2 regions of the Rhodohalobacter sp. 614A genome follow, and region 2 is predicted to be linked to the other one. Evidence: riboswitches for the same ligand, from Rfam matches in the RefSeq annotation. Region 2 holds a riboswitch; the other holds the start of a gene.

Region 1 (10,106 bases), on a different contig from region 2:
CAAATGCCGCCCACTGATCCGTATCATACACATTTTCCCAGATGGAAATGGCACGTTCTTCTCGCCCGTTGATGTAATGCCAATTCCCGATTCCATATCCCAAAGTGGCATTTTCGAGAGCATCTTCTGAGGTTTCCATCAGCCGATTAGAGTCAAAAACTCCTTTAAAAACCAAAATCAGATTCAAGTATGCTTCGTTTTCGATCAGATTAATGTCGGCATTCACCGGTTCAATAATCTCGCCTGCTTTCAGATCGTTTCCGGACCTTTTCAGGGCCATATAGTACCAGTAAATCAGTGCAATTCTCATGTCATCCGTTAAATCCAATTTCAGGGATTCTTCATATTCCTGAATTGCCAGATCATATTCTCCTTTCAGATAGTGTGCCAATCCTTTGTGATAATAAATATTTGATTTCAGCGTACTTGTGGGCTGATTCAATTCATTTGGAAGACCGTCCGGCTCAACCTGATCGGGCATGGAACTCATCAATTCTTTGGCCTTTTCAAAATCTTCAATGGCAAGATCCAATCTTCGAAGAGTAATATATCGGTGACCGCGATGGCGGGACATTCTCGGATCATCCGGAAACTTGGAAATACCTTCCGTGAAGATCCGAATCGCTTCCCGGTATTCTCCTAAATAGGCCGTTCTTCTGCCTAACCAGATAATTGCATCCGCATCATCGGGATTTGCCCGGTAGTCTGTCAAAGCCTGGATCAATTTTTCGTTCTGTTCATCAAACATTTCCTGAGAAATTTCTGGCGTTTCAAGCGTATCTCCCAATAATGAATATCCCTGGATACCTTCAGGAACCGGCTCAAGTTCGCTCTGTTCACTGCATGAAATAAGAAGTGAGAGCGGAATGAATAGAAGAATAACTGATCGTAAATATTTCATTTTAATTTGTGAATTATTTATAGGATTTAAATCGATGCAAAGAATGTCCCCTTCAAAGGGGGATTTCTTTCTAAAAAGTCGCTTCCAAATCTATCTCTTCATCATCCCGGAGAATGGTAATTGAAATCGTATCACCGCTCTCCAGCGTATTCAAAACTTCCATATAACCATATATATCCGCCACCTCTTTTCCGTCCATTTCGATGATGATATCTCCATCCTGTAAACCGGCTGCATCTGCCGTACCATCCGGACGAACCTGCTCAATTCGAAAGCCTTCACCTGAGAACGTATAATCCGGCATCACACCCAACGTGGGTCCGCTTCTCATCCGGACATTTCCTCGCGGATCCGTAGATTCCTGGAAATCGATCTCACCCGGAGTCATTGAATCCAATGTTCTCACGACGCTTTCAACATGCTCCAAAACCTTTTCCATTCCGGCATAGTTAATCAGGTCCGCTGTATCCGTTTCCCTATGATATTGTTGATGAGTGCCCGTATAGTAATGCAAAACAGGAATTTCAGCCCGGTAAAACGAAGCGTGATCACTGCTTCCCATTCCTCCGGGAGTGGTGGTTATTTCAAGGGAATCTGTTTCAACTGAAGCAATAATTTTCTCCCATTGGGATGACGTTCCCGTACCGAAAATATCCAGTTCATTATTTTCAAGCCGCCCAATCATATCCAAATTGATCATCGCCAGCACAGAATCGGGGGATATTTCCATTTCATCCACAAAATATTTGGAACCGATCAGGCCAAGCTCTTCTCCTGAAAAGGCAACTATCAGAACACTGCTTTGAGGAGGATGTTCCGCAAACTCGCGAGCCAGGTAAAAAAGCCCGGCTGTACCCGAAGCATTATCATCCGCGGAGTAATGAAGTGCCGGTTCAGAATTCATATTCATAGAAATTGTTCCGCCCATTCCCTGTCCGTCGTAATGCGCCCCGACTATAATATATCGGTTTGGAAACGTCTCGCCTTCAAGCAACCCGACAACATTCCGGGAAATCTGGCTCTCAATTTCCATCGCCTGAACCATTGGGCCTTCCAGTTTAAACTGCTGGACGTAAGTTCCTTCATCACCCGCAGGTATTAAACCGTATTGCAGAAAATGATCGGATATATAATTCGCAGCATCGGCTTCGTTGATGGTTCCAACCAACCGCCCGCCACGCTCTTCATCGGCCAGCCAGGTGACATGTTCTTTTAAAAAGTCATCACCAGCTTGTTCCACTTCATTCGTTCCGCACGACATCAGGAAAAAAAGCCCGATCACAAAGACGGGAAGAGCTATTTTAATTTTTTTCATTCTAAAAACTTTTTTGTTTGAAGCATACGGGTTTCGTGCCTATTTTTAAAGCTTAACCAATTAAAAAGGTTGGGGGTGTCCCCTCAGAAATGACGGGACTGAGATCATACCCTGAGAACCTGAACCGGATCATACCGGCGTAGGGAAACCGATCTTCCACACATGTAGTTTCAGAAGTTGCATGTCGCCCCCTCCCTCAATAAACCTATTGACGGAGGCTATCAATGCTTAAACAATTCATATCTCTTTTTGCAGTTTTTCTATGGACTGTACTTCCCTTTCAACTCGTTGCACAAACCATCGAAGGCCGGGTAACGGACGCTTCGACCGGTGAAGCTCTCGAAGGAGCAACCATTCTTGAAACCAGAACCATCAACGGCACTTCTGCCGATTCAGAAGGTTCATTTGAGTTAAAACTCACAACAAAGGTTAATGAAATCACTATTAGCTTTGTTGGATATGCTACCAAAACAATTTCAATTACAAATCCTGAGGAGTTTATCGAAATAACTCTTGAGGAACAGGTCGTTATGACCGGTGAAGTTTTTGTAAGTGCTTTGCGGGTAGATGAATCCACTCCCATTGCATACAGCAATATTAACCGTGGAGAAATTGAGGCTAAAAATCTTGGCCAGGATATCCCGATGTTGGTTCAGTCTGCACCATCGGTTGTTTCAACTTCAGATGCCGGTGCGGGAATCGGCTACACGGGAATTCGGATTCGTGGGGTCGATCCCGGGCGAATCAACGTTACTATCAACGGAATTCCATTGAACGACGCCGAATCTCACGGTGTGTTTTGGGTGAATATGCCAGACATGGCGTCCTCAACCCAGAACATTCAAATTCAGCGTGGTGTTGGAACTTCGACCCAGGGAGCCGGGGCTTTTGGTGCAACCATGAATCTCCAGACCGCCCTCATGCAGCCGGAAGCCTATGGAACCATCACAACCGGAATTGGCTCATACGGAACCCGAAAAGCGAATGTGCAGCTTGGCTCCGGAATCCTGGACAACGGCTGGCAGTTTGAAGGCCGGCTCTCTAAGATTGAATCTGACGGATATATTGATCGGGCGCGGTCTGATCTGAAATCGTTTTATCTATCCGGATCGCGCCACGGCAACCGAAGCTTGTTAAAAGCGGATGTCTTTTCCGGCCAGGAAGAAACCTACCAGGCGTGGAATGGTGTTCCTGAACCGATTTTGGAAGATGATCCGCAGCAACTTGAATCCTACATCAATAATCTCTTTCTTGGAGAAGAAGATGCCGAACATTTGAGAGCGAATCTCGGCAATCGTCAATTCAATGAGTTTACCTATCAGGATCAGACAGACAATTATCAGCAGGATCATTATCAGCTCCACTACACCTATCGCCTGATGGATACCTGGTCGGCAAATGCATCCCTCCATTATACATACGGGCGCGGATATTACGAGGAATTCCGACGGAATGACGATTTGGATACCTACAACATCTCTCCCATTCAGATTGGCGGAGAAACAGTATCGAACTCTGATTTGGTTCGGAGGCGATGGCTCGACAATCATTTTTATGGAGGTGTTTTTTCAACTGAATGGAAACACCCCGAAGAGTGGACACTAACTCTTGGAGGTGGCTATAATGAATACGATGGCGACCATTTTGGCGAAGTGATCTGGTCGCGTTTTGCGGGAAGCAGTGATCTTGGCGACCGGTATTATAACAATAATGCCTTCAAAACCGACTTCAATGTATACGGTAAATTCAATTACTACCTTACTTCCGAATTTAATGCATTCGCTGATTTGCAATATCGAACGGTCGGGTATGAATTTCTTGGGTTGCGAATTGATGATCAAACCGAAGATGTAATTGACGTAACCCAAAGTGACAGAATTAACTTCCTGAATCCTAAGTTCGGCGTTGTGTATCGTCCCGATGAAGGACACCGAATGTTTGCTTCTGTTAGTGTGGGCGGAAAAGAACCGACTCGAGATGAATATGTGGAATCGAGCCGGGAGAGCCGACCCGACCCGGAACGATTATTTGATTACGAATTGGGGTATGATGGAAACTTCAACCGTTTTCATGCCGGAGTGAACCTTTATTACATGAAGTACAAAGATCAGTTGATTCTGACCGGAGCTGTAAATGACGTTGGCGGTTACATCCGCGAAAATGTACCTGACAGTTACCGGGCCGGGATTGAGCTGGAAGTAAGTGCCAGAATTACCGATGATTTTGAATGGAGCGGAAATGCCACATTCAGCCAAAATAAAATTGATGAATATCAGCGCTTTGTGGATGATTATGATCAGGGCGGTCAGCAAGCTGAAACATACTCCGATGTAGATATTGCATTTTCTCCATCTACCATTGTGAATTCTATTCTGAGTTATAATCCGGGAGCATTTACTGCAGAGTGGATTTCAAAATATGTATCCCGGCAATACCTCGATAATACTCAGAACAAAGCGCGGTCTATCGATTCTTATTGGGTAAACGATCTTCGGTTTTCGTATGAACTGCGCGATTTGGGATTCGTCCAGGGAATCACGGCATCACTCCAGATCAACAATGTTCTGGATGAAAAGTATGTTTCAAATGGATACACATTTGGTTGGATATCCGGTGGAGAAGAGCAGTTTTTCAACTACTATTATCCACAAGCTGGTCGAAATATCCTGGCAAATGTGAAGATCCAATTTTAGTTGTTGAAATTACGACTGAGCCCCCGGCCCAAGAGAATCCGGGGGCTTGTTCGGTATCGCGGCTGATGGACAGGGTGGTGGTGATGGATGGTGATTGCCACGCTGCTTTCACTTCATTCATTTCGCTCGCAATGACCCATGAAAGACGTGAATCTGTCATTGCGGCAGAGCGAAGCAATCTCCTATTCCCATATTTGTGGTTACTTCATCACAGTTAGTTTCCGGGTCATGATCTGACTTCCCGTCTGCAAACGATACAAATACACACCACTGGATAAATGACTCGCATCAAAATCAACCGTATGCCGGCCCGCTGCCACCTGTTCGTTCACAAGGGTAGCTACATTTCGCCCCAGCATATCATAAACTTCAAGACGAACCTGACTGCCCACTGGCAATTGATAACTGATCACTGTGCTCGGGTTGAACGGATTCGGATAGTTTTGACCAAGAACAATTTCTTCCGGAAGTTCACTACTGTGTCCCTTCGGAGATGTTAACAAGACAAAACGGGTGGAGTTAACTGTGGTGACTTTTTTCGGGCCACTTGTTCCCCGGGCAAGAATCTCCTCCACCGTTGGTACTTTCTTCTGAGGTTCATTCGTGTCCATTGTAAACGAATAAGCGAAAGAACTGTCGGCTATCTCTGTGGACTGTTCTTTTTTCTGATCGTATAAGTACAGGCTCATGCCTGCGGGAAGGTCCAGATCGGTAGCAGTGATTGTGTACTTCCCAGACCGGGTGGCATCTACGGCCAAAGGAATCTCCAGGTCTGGCATTCCGGACGGATAATGAGCGATATCCATCAGCGTGCCATCGGACTTGTGGGTGCCAAGAACAGCATAATCAGCCGAGAACGATTGGAGTTCCAGGGCTTCTCCATCCGTGGGAGTTGTGGACCCCTGATCAGAAAAACGAATCCAGGCAGAATTATATAGGGACTCTCCACGAAGTTCCAGGCGAACAAAATCTTTTCGTTCTGTCTCTTTGCCGTAAAACTCTCCCGTTGTGGTTTGATTGGATTCTGAAAACATTAACGTTGCCGGTAAATTTTCTGTCTGAACAAAAAAGCCCTGGCCCGGGGCGATATTTCCACTGGGAATATCCCCGTAGTCTCCGGCAATGCTTCGCCAGGCTCCGCCGTTGTCCATAATCGGGCCCGTCGGGTCGATTGCTGTTGCATTCAGATCGTACACATAAGCGGCTCCTGTCAGGCCGGATGTCCCTGGGTTGGCAAGTACCTCATCAAAAGCAATCGGCAGTCTGTACGGGTTGCCTACCAGAGTCCACCCATCTTCACTTTGGTTAACAGTTGGCTCCACATTTCCACTGTGAAAAGCACCACTTAGTATAACATCTTTTGGAAACGGGGATGGGTTGGATTCTCCATGCTCATCATCTTCAAAAACATACATTAAAAAGCCGCTGCCGGCAGGAATTGCTTCCCCAAAGTCTGCCGAGGAAGGAACCTGCCAGCCAGAACAATTCTGATTACTTTCATATTCAAAAACACAGTTCTGATCATTATCTTCATAATTGGTGTTCCAGACATACACATTGGGTTCTCCGCCGGAGTAATCAGCTCCATCGATTCCCTGGGTCCATAATGGCTCCAACATATTGGCGTAACTTTGTCCGGCAACCGGACTGGCCAGCATTCGCCAGCCTTCTGTCAGTGTGAGTCTCAATAGAGCTTCGGAGTCACCCTGAAATTCGTACGCGCCTATATCCACAACGTCAGGATCGGGTGTGCCATCAAAAATTCGTACGTTTCCGGCCAGGTCAGTGGTAATGCCTTCGGCAGGTTCTCCCGTTCCAAATGGGGTATTTGATCCGGCATTTAGAGCCAAACTTATACTCTGCAGTGAATAATCTCCATTCTCTTCATCAACAAAGACCGGATTGGTATTTAACAGGTTTCCACTCCCGCTGTTAATAGCTGGTGGAAGATCGCCGTTATTTCCTGATGTTTCATTAAAAAACAGGCTGTTTGCCGCTATTCCTATTCCGGCTCCGCCATCATCATTCATATTGCCGTTTGTTCCGGAATTATTATAAAATATGGAGTTGATGGCTACTACATTTCCAGCCCAAAAATTAATGGCTCCTCCTTTAGCGCTTTCATTATTCGCTAAGATAGAATTGATAAGCTGCACCGTTCCATTCTCAGCAGAAATTGCCCCACCACCGCCAGTAGAACTATTGTTGTAAAAAAGAGTATTGATAAAGGTCAGCTCGCCACCCCAATTGATCACTGCTCCGCCCACTCCATTGGAACCGTCACCCATGGCATGATTGTCTCTGAAAATGGTATTTGAAATGGTATTATTGCCATTTGTGTCGATCGCGGCACCGGTTCGGTTGCCTGTTCCTCCACCATCTGCATAGCCGGATTCAATAATAAATCCGTCAATGGTTACACCGTTTGTTACGGCGGGAATCACAAGAATGGTGTGGGCATCCCCGGGGTTGGCTGTTTCCGATCCATTTACATCTCCACTCAAGATGGTTGGATGATCGGAAATGTTTCGGTCGGAAAGATCATCTTCTGTACCGTCAAATCCACCCAGAAGGCTCAGATTTTCTCTCAATCGAAACGGGTTTGTTTCACCGGCAGGGATGTAGGTTCCTTCAGCCACCCAAACCTCTGTGATGCATCCGCTAAGATTATTCAGAGCTGTATGAAGATCGGTATATGCGTTTTCCCAGGACGATCCGTTGTTATCACCGGAAGTAGCGTCCTGATCTACATACACAATTTCCGGGGGGTGTACGGTGAAGTTATAGTCATCAGAAAAAGAACCACCTTCAAAATTGTGATCAACAGCCTGTACACTGAATGCGTAGGTCGTAGATTCACCGCATGCTAATTCAGGAGTTTGAAACGTATAGCTGTTGTGTTGTCCCTGATTGCCGGGTGCAGGAAGTTTTCTCCAGCCATCTGCTTCCTGAGCCATCGGGCTGATCAAATATGGAGGATCGCCTTCCGGGTCTTCTTTTAAAAAAATGTTATAGCTGAGGCCGTCAGACGGAGTTTCACTATCGGAGGCCGTTCCCCACGAAAGAGTAATCTCCGATCCATTTTGAACGGCAGAAAGTGAGCCCGGAGCCGAGGGAGCGGTATTACTGTTCTCTGAAAGATTGGTATAGAGTTTGACCAATTCATCGTTATTGGTGTAATTCCCCGCTATGATCAGATCGAGAGCGCCATCCTGATCAACATCTCCCATCGCTATCGAGTTGGCAGCAAGATTTAAAAGAGAGCCTGTAACTTCAGTAAAGTTTCCGCTCCCATCATTCATAAATCTCTCAGTAATAATCTCATCATCAGAAAACCCAGTGTTAATTACATCCAGGCTGCCATCGCTGTTCAGGTCACCAAATGCAACGGTACCGGAAACAACTCCTGTAAACGGCTGCTGATCCGCTTCGGAAAAATTGCCATCTCCATCGTTTGTGTAGATTCTTGTCTGACGATTCTGATAAGACCCGGGGGGATTCCCTGAAGTAATCAGGTCCAGGTCACCATCGTTATCGATATCTCCAAAGGCAGCCGAGCTACGCTCCAGTTCTGTTATCGGATTACTTTTTTCGCTGAAATTTCCGGCTCCATCGTTGATATATGTACTTGAAATTCGTCCATCAAAATCATTATGCCCGGTAATAAACAAATCTAAATTGCCATCATTATCAACATCCCCCAAAATTACACTCCCCCTAAAAATAGATGGTAAATCATCCGGTATGGAGGTAAACAACCCACTGCCATCATTGAGGTAGACCGTCAAATTGTTGAAATCATAGGGATTGGCTTGGCCCGAAATAATCAGATCCATATCGCCATCATTGTCAATATCTCCGAGCGCAACCGAACTATATTGAACACCTGTCAGCGAATTGGATTTTTCAGTGAAATTGCCGTTTCCGTCATTCAGGTAGGTTTTCGCTAACTTCCCATCGGTACCAAAAGTAGTTCCTGTTATTACAAGATCAAGGTCTCCATCATTATCAATGTCACCAAATGCAGCGTCTCCCCAGCCTGCCCCCTCAAGATTGGAATTGGATTTTTCAGTGAAATTACCGTTTCCGTCATTCACATATGTTCTTGAAATAAATTCTATTGAAGAACCGTCGGTTATCCAGACGCCCGACAAAAAAAGATCTAGGTCTCCATCATTATCAATGTCACCAAATACCGTGGTGCCCCCTTCTATCTCCATGCCTGAGAACGGAGTATTTTTTTCGCTAAACAGATCGACATACAGCGCCTTCGCATCGTCCGGTTTAAACTCAGTTTTCGCGTATGAAAGTTGCTGGTTAAAAAGAATGAATAATAAAAAACAGCAACCAATACGAAGAACTCCTGCAGCCAGGTTGATGAATCGTGATGAATAAGTTTTTGGAATTAATTTTCCCATGAGTATCCCGGTTTTAAATCAATAGAAAGAGTTTGAACAGCGAACTGCTGTACTTCGAATAGACATGAAAAAGGATACCTGTCTTAGACTTTCAAATTGTCCGGCATTTCTTTCAAATTGTCCAGATCATGTGATTATGACTTGTAAAAGGATATTTATCGTTTTTCTAATCAGGACGAATAAGCAAATTTGTTGAGAAATAAATCGGATAAAATCAGGGGGTAAGAAACCTTATTTAAAACCAAGTTGAGCTTGCTGATTTACAGAATAATAGATTTCAGAACAGCCATTCGAATGGCTCAAATCGCTGCAACACCCCTACAAAGTTTTAAAATTGTTCGGTACTTTAAAGGCTCTTAAAATCTATTTATTTGACTATAAATTGGGAGCTTATGCTCACTGCCTTTTTTTGTTTTGTTCTTCTGTTTCAAAGCCTCGTCTCTTCTCCACCTACTTCAGAGAATGATTACCTGGTCCGTCATTTCACGGCCGAAGATAGTCTGCCGGTAAATGCCGTGAGTGATATTGCCCAGGATGAAAACGGATATCTCTATTTTGCGACGCTGAATGGACTGGCCCGTTTTGACGGGTACCAATTTGAAACGTTTAACACCAGCAACAGTCCCGGAATTCTCACCAACCGTTTTTCCGGAATGATGATGACATCGGCCGGAGATATCTGGCTGCCCACCGAGTCGGGACCTCTCACACTCTATCAAAACAATACGTTTACAACCTTTACAGAAGAGGATGGTGTTGAAGGACAAAACCTGAGCATT
Region 2 (10,106 bases):
ATTGGAACTGGAACAAGAAAATACCCGAAAAATCAACGTACTTGTTGAGGCTGCAAAAGAGGAGAAAGACCACGCCACCGATCAGTTCCTTCAGTGGTATGTGGACGAACAAGTGGAAGAAGAAGATCTTTTCCGCACCATTTTAGACAAACTGAATATTCTTGGGGAAAAAGGTCCCGGTCTTTATATGCTGGACCAAGAATTGGGTCAGCGTCGAGCTGAAATTCCCGGGAATAGCGGAACTGAATAGATCCATTGAATCATTTTTCAACTCGTTCCGAAGGTAACTCCTTCGGAACGCTCCACCCGGGGTTCTGATTCACACGCTTATCGAAACATTGCAATCATTGTATTACAGTATTACAAACATCACAATCCTGTTTCCTATCTAATATTCTCTTCTAGCAACAATTTCTCAGAGTTCGAATCCTTCAATTGCAATCCCCATTTCTTCAAAGTCGGGGCTTCGATGGATTTGTCTCTGTATTCATCCGGCGTCATAATTGGAATTCCATAAATCACCGGGTAGTAACGGCTACACTCGGGACAGCTCAACAACGCTTCGATGATCTCCCCGTTTTCATGTTTTACAAATACGCGCATATTCAGATCGTGTTTATCGATCGGGCAACACAGTTTTTTGGCAAATGATTCTGTCATGATATTGAATTTAAATTGTTAAGAACTTCCTGGTATTCCGTTACCGATTTTTCAGGCGAATCCGAGCTTAAAATCCCCGAAATCACTGCAACTCCCTGAAAGTCCAACTCATTCAAATCGCCGAGATTTTCTGTTGTAATGCCCCCGGAGACAAACAGAGGCAGATTTGTTATTTCTCTCGTCTTTTGAACCGTTTCGGGACGAACGATCTCACAGGTATCTACCGATTTGGATGGAAACATGGAGCAGAAAGAGATGTAATCGAAGTTGTGATCATCCGCCCATTGAATAATTTCTACATCATTACTGCAAGTAATCCCGGCAATGAATTCTCGCCAAATTTCAGTCTGAATTTCTTCAAAACTTTCGGGAATCTCATCGAAATGGACGCCATCCAAATCTGTTTCTTTAAGCAGCTCCCAATCATCATTGATCAAAACAGGAATGCTATATTTTTGGGTGATTTCCACAATTTCTTCAATCACTCCTATTTTATCTGATTGTGAAAACGACTCCGGCCAATGATTCCATATTTGGATAATATCTACTCCTCCGTCCAAAGCCTGTTTTAACTTTTCCAATAATTCTTTTTGGTTGATGGATGGATCTAAAACCAGATAAATTCCACCCTTAATCTCTTTCTTCATCATTTATTCCCTTCCTTTATTGCATTGAAAAAAGCTGCCCAATATGGATCTGTTCCATCAAATGAAAACTCTTTCACTTCTTCTTGTTCGATGATTTTTCTTCCTTCCGATACGTCTGTCATTTTCCCAACGATTGTTGCCGGAATCGATTGGCTCTCCAAATATTCAACCAGTTTCTCATCGCATCCCGGTTTCACAGCCATAATCATCGACCCGGCTCCTACACAAAACCGATGGTCAATCTCAAACAGTTCGGCAATCTTTTTCGGAGCTTCACCAACGGGTATTTTGGCATCATCAACGATAAATCCACAATCAGAGGCTTCGGCCATCTCCGCGATCGCTCCGAGAACGCCGCCTTCGGTTACATCATGCATCGCTTTTAATTCAGTTTTATTTTCCAAAATTTCGGATGCCGCTAAAGCATCCGGAAGAGACGATGTCCGGTAAAAATTATCACAAGCGGTTTGATAGATCTCCTCGCCCAAATTTTCTTTCACCGTTTCGGGGAAACTCATGGCGAGTATGGCTGTTGAGTTCAACGCGGTTTCTTTTGTTACGACAATCAAATCTCCCGGTTCGGCTCCATCGCTTGTAATGATTTCGTTCAGCGGAGCGGATAGAAACATTGTCCCTCCACCCGGAATCGTTGAATTCTGTCCCACGATCTGCCCCGTATGTCCGCCGGTAATGGCAACGCCAACTTCCTTGCAAAACTGATGGATGTATTCCCAATACTCCTCAAATTTCTCTTTTGAAAGTTCCGGCGACAGGTTTAAAACAAATTGAGCATACTGCGGAGAAAATCCGGTTGTCGCCATGTCATTCACCAAAAGATGCACCGAAAGCCAGGCCGATTCTTTCAAACCCAATGATGGAATCAGCGATAACGGATCACTTGAGATAGCCAAGCCCAGGTTATTTCCCAGATCTATGACGGATGTATCCACTCCAAAACCGGGACCGGTTCGGACTTCCCTCCTCTTTTTCCCGGTTCGGGGAAGAAGAATATCACTCAGATTTGAACTGCCAATCTTGCCGAAGTTGTCTTCAAAAGCACTCATTCTACATCGGTTAGTTTTACGTGAAGAGCAAAGAAATCACCAATCGGAAATCCCCACTGCTGCATGGGAAACCATTTGGGCAGTCCGGTTGCCGTCCACTCAATTTCATATAAGCGGCCCTCCAGTGCTTCATGAATTTTTTCGATCAGTGAATCGGGTGTATAAAAATTGGCCGTTTTGTAGTATTCATTTTTGTTGAATACTTCCTGAATTCGCCGTCTCACAACTTTGGTTGAGTTCCGGTTCATAATCCCAAAAATGATTCCATATTTCCCAACACGAACGGCTTCGCGAATCACCTTAATTGGATCTTTGTAATAAGCGAACGTGGCAATAAAGGCGAGAGCATCAAAACTGTTATCCTTAAACGGCATGTGATGAGAATCGGCCAACGCTAAATCACCATCAAAAAGATGCGCTCCCTGACCCAGCATAAATGGTGAAATATCCGCGCCGGATGCTTCAATCCCGATCTCGTTCCACCAGCGCGTAAATCGTGTGGTTCCACAGCCGAATTCCAGGAGAGTGTTTACACGCTCGTCTTTTGTGATCAGCTTTGCGAGTGTTTTTTTCTGCCAGATTTCGGCCCGTTTGTATCGTGTTTCGTAATAATCTTCATACCGATCTGTGTACTCGCGATTAAAAAACCACTCCTCACGATCCTGCCACTGTTCCAGGGTCTTCGTAACGCGGTCGAACTGCTTCTTTTCAATGTCACTCATAAATCTCAATTGGATATTTAACTTCAGGAGGGGAAATAATCACTTACAGTGAACGACTTATCTATCCAAACTTGATGAGTCAGAATGGTTTCCTACGCCGGCATTATCCGGATCAGGTTCACTGGGTTTGATCTCAGCCTGACGACGTTCGCCAAGCACCCCACTTCTTTAAAATACGAGATTTTAAAGGACAATTAAATCGAAAGAGAATTTAATTTTGAATCAATGTATTGGCTTCAAGAATCAGAGAAGCTTCGGTTAATGCCTGTTGCAGCCTTTCGAACTCTTCACATGTAAAACAGAATTGCACCTCTTCCACAACGGTATTCATAATCAACCGGTTTCTGTCATCAGGAAAAAGAATGGAATAGCGGTCAAAATTGATGGCTCCGTATGTCTTTACAAAGTCTTTGAATGATTTTACAGAAAAGGTCAAAAGCATGTTATTAAATCGAAGGCCAATATGTCCGCATGCTTTAAATTGTACAATTTGCAGAGCATCAGGTTCAGACTCTGCTAATACCTTCATATTCGAATTTTCCATTTGTTGTTGCTTTCCTCTGGATTGATTCACTTAACAAGAAAAACCCCGGTTGATTCACTCAACCAGGATTTCCCGCGTATGACACTACTCGTGTTCTCCGGATTTGAGATTTATGGTACGTCATTTAGATCGATCCAAATATACCCTCCCCGGAAAAGCAGTTCAAACTTTATTTAAAATGAATCTAAATAAGAAGAGCGGGTACGTTTATACAATCAAAAAATATTCCTTTAAAAGCATTTAAAGAGATATTCTGATATAATCCTCGTCAGCAAACTCCTGTGTAACTTGACTATTTTACATCTTCCGATGACCAAAAAAATGGTGAAACGGAGGTTTTTTGATTCGAGTTCTAATCCGCCTTTTTCTTGAATCGCAGGCGAAAAACAGTTCCGGTTCCGTCAGCACCTTCATGAAAACTAACCCTTCCCTCGAGTTGATTGGATAGGGCGTCAATCAGAGTCATGCCCAGGGATTGTTGTTTATGCATATCAAAATTTTCGGGAAGACCGAGGCCGTCATCAGAAATAACTAAATCAATGTTGGAATCTTCAGAATTCATTAAAATCCGGAGAGCTCCTTTTTGCATACCGTTGAAAGCATGTTTAAAAGAATTGACCACCACCTCATTTACAATCAAAGAACATGGAATAACCTGGTTGATATCAAGTGATATTGAATCAAGATCAAGAAATACGTCGACCTCTCTCCCGGATGTAAGGTAGGTTTGCTTGATGGTATCAACCAATTCTTTCAGATAATTATCGAACCGTATGCCGTAAAGTGATTCGTTTTGATAGAGCTTCTCATGTATCATGGCAATGGAACGAATCCGAAGCTGGCTGTCCCGAAGGGCATTTGTTGCAGATTGATCCGTGGACTGCATGATCTGAAGCTCGAGCATGGATGAAATCATCGCCAGATTATTCTTTACCCGGTGATGAATCTCTTTCAGAAGAGTCTCTTTTTCTTTTAGAGATTTCCCGATCATTTCCTGATTCTGCTTCAGATCCGTAATGTCGTGAACAACGGTTTGGATGGCAGGTTTACCTTTATAAGAAATCGGGATGGAGTGCGCTTCAATATATCTTTGTTCACCATTGAGCAGCACAATCTTATTCACGGCCGGAGCTATATGCTGATTTTGTTCAAGCAATTTTTTCCGTTTTAAAACTTTCTCTGCATCATCATTATGCACAAAGTCCATAATGGGCTTCCGGATAAGCTCACTCAGTGATCGGGCCCCGTAATATCTTGTTCCGGCCTGGTTGATATAAACGATTTTTCCATCCTGTACAATTTGAACCGGCTGCGGATTTTGCCGCAATAATTGCTGCCAGCGCTCTTCACTCTCCTTAACCTTTTGTATTGTTTTCTTCTCTTTTGTGATATCCTGGAAAACACCGAAAACACCCACTACGTTATCTCCCGAATATTTGGGGAACTTGGTAACCCGGATATTTTTTACGCCATCCTTAACCTTTACTTTGATTTCGTATTGGCCCGAACTTCCATCTAGCGTTTTCTGGAAATGTCTTTTCGTTCGTTCAAGGTCATCTTCGTGAATAAAATCCTCAAACCTTTTGCTGAGTAATTCTTTCTCACTAATCCCGCTAAATTCTACCAGCTTATTATTTACTCCTTCAAAATTGCCCTCAACGTCAAAATAGTAAACGGGGTGGGGATTATTCCTGAAAAGCGAGTTGAATTGTTGTTCTCTTTCTTCCAGCTTTTGAAAAATCTTCAGTTGCTTTGAAAGATTTTGAATGTGACAGGCAATGTAATCTGCATTTCCTTTCTCATCCCGGATAAGTATTCCGGATATAAAAACAGATACAGAATCACCTGATTTTGTCAGAAGGGAAATTTCTGATTCAAAATCACCGGATTTTTCGCTGATAATTTTACCAAAAAACTCAGACCATATTTCCTGATCCTTCGGGTGCACCCATTTGGAAAACGGTTCTGTTTTTAGTTCTTGTTCGGTGTACTCCAGAAATGTACAAAACTGAGTTGGAACCCTCTTCAATACCCCATCGAGACCCAAGTTACATTTCAGGAAAATCTCAAGATGCTCAATCTTTTGTTTACCCATAACCAGTAACTTAACTTTTTAAAGTCAAATCTTCGAATTCATACCCGTACCCATACTGAAGTAGAACTAACAATTTTAAAATCGATTTGTTCCACTTTATCAATATCTAATTGTAATCACACAATTTGCGCTCAATAATTTCTATGAAATTGATTGAAAAATCATCTCTCTGTTTACAAAATAAGCAAGAAAAATTAACAAGTAAGAAAATGATAACCGATTTTACAATGTTTACTTTTAATGAGAAAGTATAATTGAACACACAGGTTTATGAAATATAGAACATTAGGTAAAACCGGCTTTGAAATTTCTGAAATCTCCCTTGGAACGTGGCAGCTTGGAGGTAAATGGGGACAGAGTCTTGATGCCGAAACTGCTCAAAAAACGTTAGAGGAAGCCTTCGCAAATGGTGTTAATTTTATTGACACGGCTGATGTGTACAAAGACACTGAAAGTGAGATTGAGGTTGGAAAGGCGATCAAAAAAGCAGACCAACGAATTTATGTAGCCACCAAGTGCGGGCGGCAAATCAATCCTCATATCAACGAAAATTACACGCCAAAAGCTCTTCGCGGGTATGTCGAGGATTCTTTAAAACGTCTGGATGTAGATGTGCTTGATTTGGTTCAGCTTCATTGCCCGCCGACGGAGGTTTATTACCGGCCGGAAATTTTCGGAGAATTTGAGAAACTAAAAGAAGAAGGAAAAATCCTGAATCTCGGTGTAAGTATCGAAAAAATAGAAGAAGGATTGAAAGCCATTGAGTATGAAAATGTGACGACCATCCAGGTGATCTATAATATGTTCAGGCAGCGGCCACATGAAGAACTGTTTCCAAAAGCTCAAAAGAATAATGTTGGAATTATCGTTCGAGTACCTTTAGCCAGCGGACTTCTGACGGGCAAATTTTCTAAAGACACTACGTTTGATGAAAAAGACCATCGCAATTTCAACCGGGAAGGAAAATTCTTTGATGTGGGCGAGACTTTTTCAGGCATTCCTTATGAAACGGGAGTGGAAGCTGTGGAACGATTGAAAGAGGTTGTCGGTCCAAATACAAATTTGGTCCAGCTGGCTTTACGTTGGACATTGATGCGTGACGAAGTGAGCGTGGGGATTCCCGGCGCTTCATCCGATAAACATGTAAAATCCAATTGTGATGCTTCCGAAACACCTCCGATTGCAGATGAAATCATGTCCGAAATAGATAATATCTACGAAGAGATGATCAAACCGCATGTACATCAAAGGTGGTGAGTCAAGGTTCGGGTTTCAGGACTCGTCAGATCAAGCGCACTTTGAGTGTAACGAAGTAAACGAAAAGGAAGTCGAGATCTCGTCATACTATTGATAGTTTACTTCTCGACTTCATTCCGCTGTTGCTCCATTGCGCTCTATGTGACGGAGAGAAGATCTTGTTGTTGGTAAAAGTTATCCACATCATTGTTAATAACTAATCGATAGTTGTGGATACCTTTGTTAATAAGTCGTCAAAATATTTTCTCACATATTTCTTACTTTTTATTCTTTGAGTAGCGGCAGGCTCATTTCAAACGTCCCGACAAATCCATTCAATTCTCATTTTTTAAATTAAGCAGTATATGCCCAACCAAAACGGGTCTAATTCATCCGGCAGTTCGCAGTCTCTTCAACATGAAGGAGGACGGATTCCTCCCCAGGCTGTGGAAGTGGAAGAAGCTGTTTTGGGGGCCATGCTCATCGAACGGGAAGCGGCAACCATTGCGCTTCAGCTTTTGCGGACTGAAGATTTCTACAAACCGGCCAACAAGCACATTTTTGAAACCCTTTTCGAACTCTACGAACGGGACAACCCGCTTGACCTGCTTACCGTAGAAAATGAGCTTCGTGATAAAAATCTCTTGGATACGGTAGGCGGAACCGGTTATCTCGCAGATCTGACACGATCAGTTAGTTCGGCTGCAAACATCGATTATCATTCGCAGATTATTGCTGAAAAGGCAATCAAGCGAAACCTGATTTTGCATTGCAATGACATTATAAAAGCCGCTTATGATACCACCTCCGATGCCTCCGATGTATTGGACGAAGCGGAGCAGAGAATCTTTGATCTGTCCAATAATAAAACCCGCGCCAACGCTACCATTATCGGCGATATTCTGAAAGATACGCTGGGATACCTGGAAGATTTGCGCGGAAAACCGGAAGGCGTTACGGGAGTTCCTTCCGGGCTGGACGTAGATAAGTTCACTTCTGGCTGGCAAAATGGGGATTTGATCATTATTGCCGCACGTCCCTCCATGGGTAAAACGGCTTTTGTACTGACGGCCGCCCGGAATGCAGCGCTTCATCCCAATGAAGATATGCAGTCGAATGTGGCCATTTTCAGTCTTGAGATGTCGGCGCAGCAACTGGTTCAGAGATTCCTCACTATGGAAGCCCGCATCAATGCGCAGGATGCCCGAACCGGCCGCGTGAAAGACGAAGATTTTAAACGATTGATTGATGCAGCGAGCCGCCTCTTTACCGCTCGCATTTTTATTGATGATACGCCCAGCCTGAGCCTGATGGAGCTTCGCACAAAATGTCGGCGCTTAAAAAGTGAACATGACATCGGCCTGATTGTGGTGGATTACCTTCAGCTTATGACCGCGAATTCTCGCGATATCGGAAATCGTGAGCAGGAAATTGCCACCATTTCCCGGGGTTTAAAATCGTTGGCAAAAGAACTCAATGTGCCGGTAATCGCTCTTGCACAGCTCAGCCGTGCGGTAGAACAGCGCGGCGGTGATAAACGTCCGCAGTTGAGTGACCTTCGTGAGTCCGGCTCCATCGAGCAGGATGCCGACGTGGTTTGCTTCCTTTACAGGCCTGAATATTATGGAATTACCACTACGGCTGAAGGCGAATCCACGAATGGTTTGGCAGAACTGATTATCGGGAAACAACGTAACGGACCTGTTGGAACCACACGCATGTTCTTCGTGAAAGAGTATGCTCGATTTGAACGTTTATCACGAATTGACCGTGGGCCCGGTGGTGATGACTATCTTTCAGAACCCGACAACGGATCATCACTTCCTCCTCCAACCCATAATCCCGGCGGCGATGATGAAGAGGCTCCTTTTTGATTGATGGTTTGCAATTGAAGATTTTTGATTCCCAATATTCGATCCCTGATTTTCTGAAATCGCAAATCTAAGATCGGTGACCTTCAATCTGAAATCATCTGTATAAATGGTGTTTTCAGTTATGAAATCTAATAAAACGAGCAATCCATTAGAGAAAAGGTTTTTCGATTTTACAGCTGTAATTCGCCCGTTTTATTTTCTCTTTGAGCTGAGTTAGCAAGTTGCTCTTCCGGCCACATTCTTTATTTGTATGAGCCAACATTCTGAAAATCTCATCCGTGAAAAATAAAATTTATTCGGCGGTTTATTCGTACAAAATATTGAACCTGTTTGCCATAAACGAGTGTTTCAGCTATTATCTATGCAAGTAGCTTTTACCTGGCTGTTGGCAATTTTTATGAAAAAGAACAATTCAATGATGCCGGATTTCTTTTTTACCTGGGTCAGCTTCGATACCGGTACTATTTAAAAGTGAATCCTGATTTGGATCCCAGTGAGGATCCGGCTCTTTTTGCCTCTCTACAAAGCGTAATTGGTTCTAAAATCAATTATAAACTGGCGGAAGATATCGACAATCTCATCCTGATTTTAGATGCAGTTATTGATTGGGGAGAAAATGTTGAGTATCAATTTCAACCTACTGAAGAACACATGGATGCTTACAATGAAACATTAGATGGTTTGAAAAACCTTCGAACTCATTTCAATGACAATAAGGATGAAATCTCACAAAAAAGAGAGCAGAATAAAAATTAGCCGTACATTAAATCTGGCTGTTTGATCCTTCACAATCTTTCGACAAACTATTCAGACATAATTTTCCTGCTACCACGCTCTTCGTAAAAAATGAATCCAGTTGTGAGAGCAGATATTATCAACATCCTCATCCGAATATCCTCTTTCTTCGAGGATGAGTGGAATTTTCTGAAGATCGGCAATGGTATTCAGGTCTTTGGGCGTTTGCTCGGTCCCAAAAGCGCCATCCAGGTCGGACCCGATCGCAGCATGTTTTGAATTTCCCGCCAACTGACAAATATGATCGATATGATCAACCACATTCTGCAAACTGACATTTTCACCATCGGGTGTGGACGTTCCTCTCACCCATCCTTCGGTGAGCATCCATGCATCCAGAGCAGCACCGATAACGGCCCCGCGTTCAATCAATGTTTTAATCTGCTCATCCGAAAACTGCCGGTTATGATCAACAAGCTCCCTGCAGTTATTATGGCTGGCCCAGACCGGTCCGTTAAAATGATCCAGA

Evidence for each region. Region 2 has a riboswitch for thiamine pyrophosphate ahead of L0B18_RS08015 (class I SAM-dependent methyltransferase). Riboswitches for the same ligand answer to the same signal wherever they lie in the genome.
Region 1: another riboswitch for thiamine pyrophosphate. It lies ahead of L0B18_RS18200 (TonB-dependent receptor); the one in region 2 lies ahead of L0B18_RS08015 (class I SAM-dependent methyltransferase).

The regions. Positions count from the first base shown of each region.
Region 1 covers NZ_JAKEDS010000005.1:31,647-41,752, forward strand. Annotated here, with positions in the region: gene L0B18_RS18190 (tetratricopeptide repeat protein) at 1-901, opposite strand, end outside; gene L0B18_RS18195 (M28 family peptidase) at 972-2,216, opposite strand; TPP riboswitch at 2,278-2,379, shown strand; gene L0B18_RS18200 (TonB-dependent receptor) at 2,441-4,909, shown strand; gene L0B18_RS18205 (FG-GAP-like repeat-containing protein) at 5,110-9,327, opposite strand; gene L0B18_RS18210 (ATP-binding protein) at 9,720-10,106, shown strand, end outside.
Region 2 covers NZ_JAKEDS010000001.1:1,955,275-1,965,380, reverse strand. Annotated here, with positions in the region: gene L0B18_RS08035 (ferritin) at 1-250, shown strand, start outside; gene L0B18_RS08030 (Trm112 family protein) at 385-660, opposite strand; gene L0B18_RS08025 (thiamine phosphate synthase) at 657-1,310, opposite strand; gene L0B18_RS08020 (AIR synthase family protein) at 1,307-2,371, opposite strand; gene L0B18_RS08015 (class I SAM-dependent methyltransferase) at 2,368-3,093, opposite strand; TPP riboswitch at 3,165-3,266, opposite strand; gene L0B18_RS08010 (hypothetical protein) at 3,305-3,622, opposite strand; gene L0B18_RS08005 (PAS domain S-box protein) at 3,990-5,732, opposite strand; gene L0B18_RS08000 (aldo/keto reductase) at 6,003-6,989, shown strand; gene dnaB (replicative DNA helicase) at 7,334-8,842, shown strand; gene L0B18_RS07990 (hypothetical protein) at 9,326-9,598, shown strand; gene L0B18_RS07985 (dipeptidase) at 9,668-10,106, opposite strand, start outside.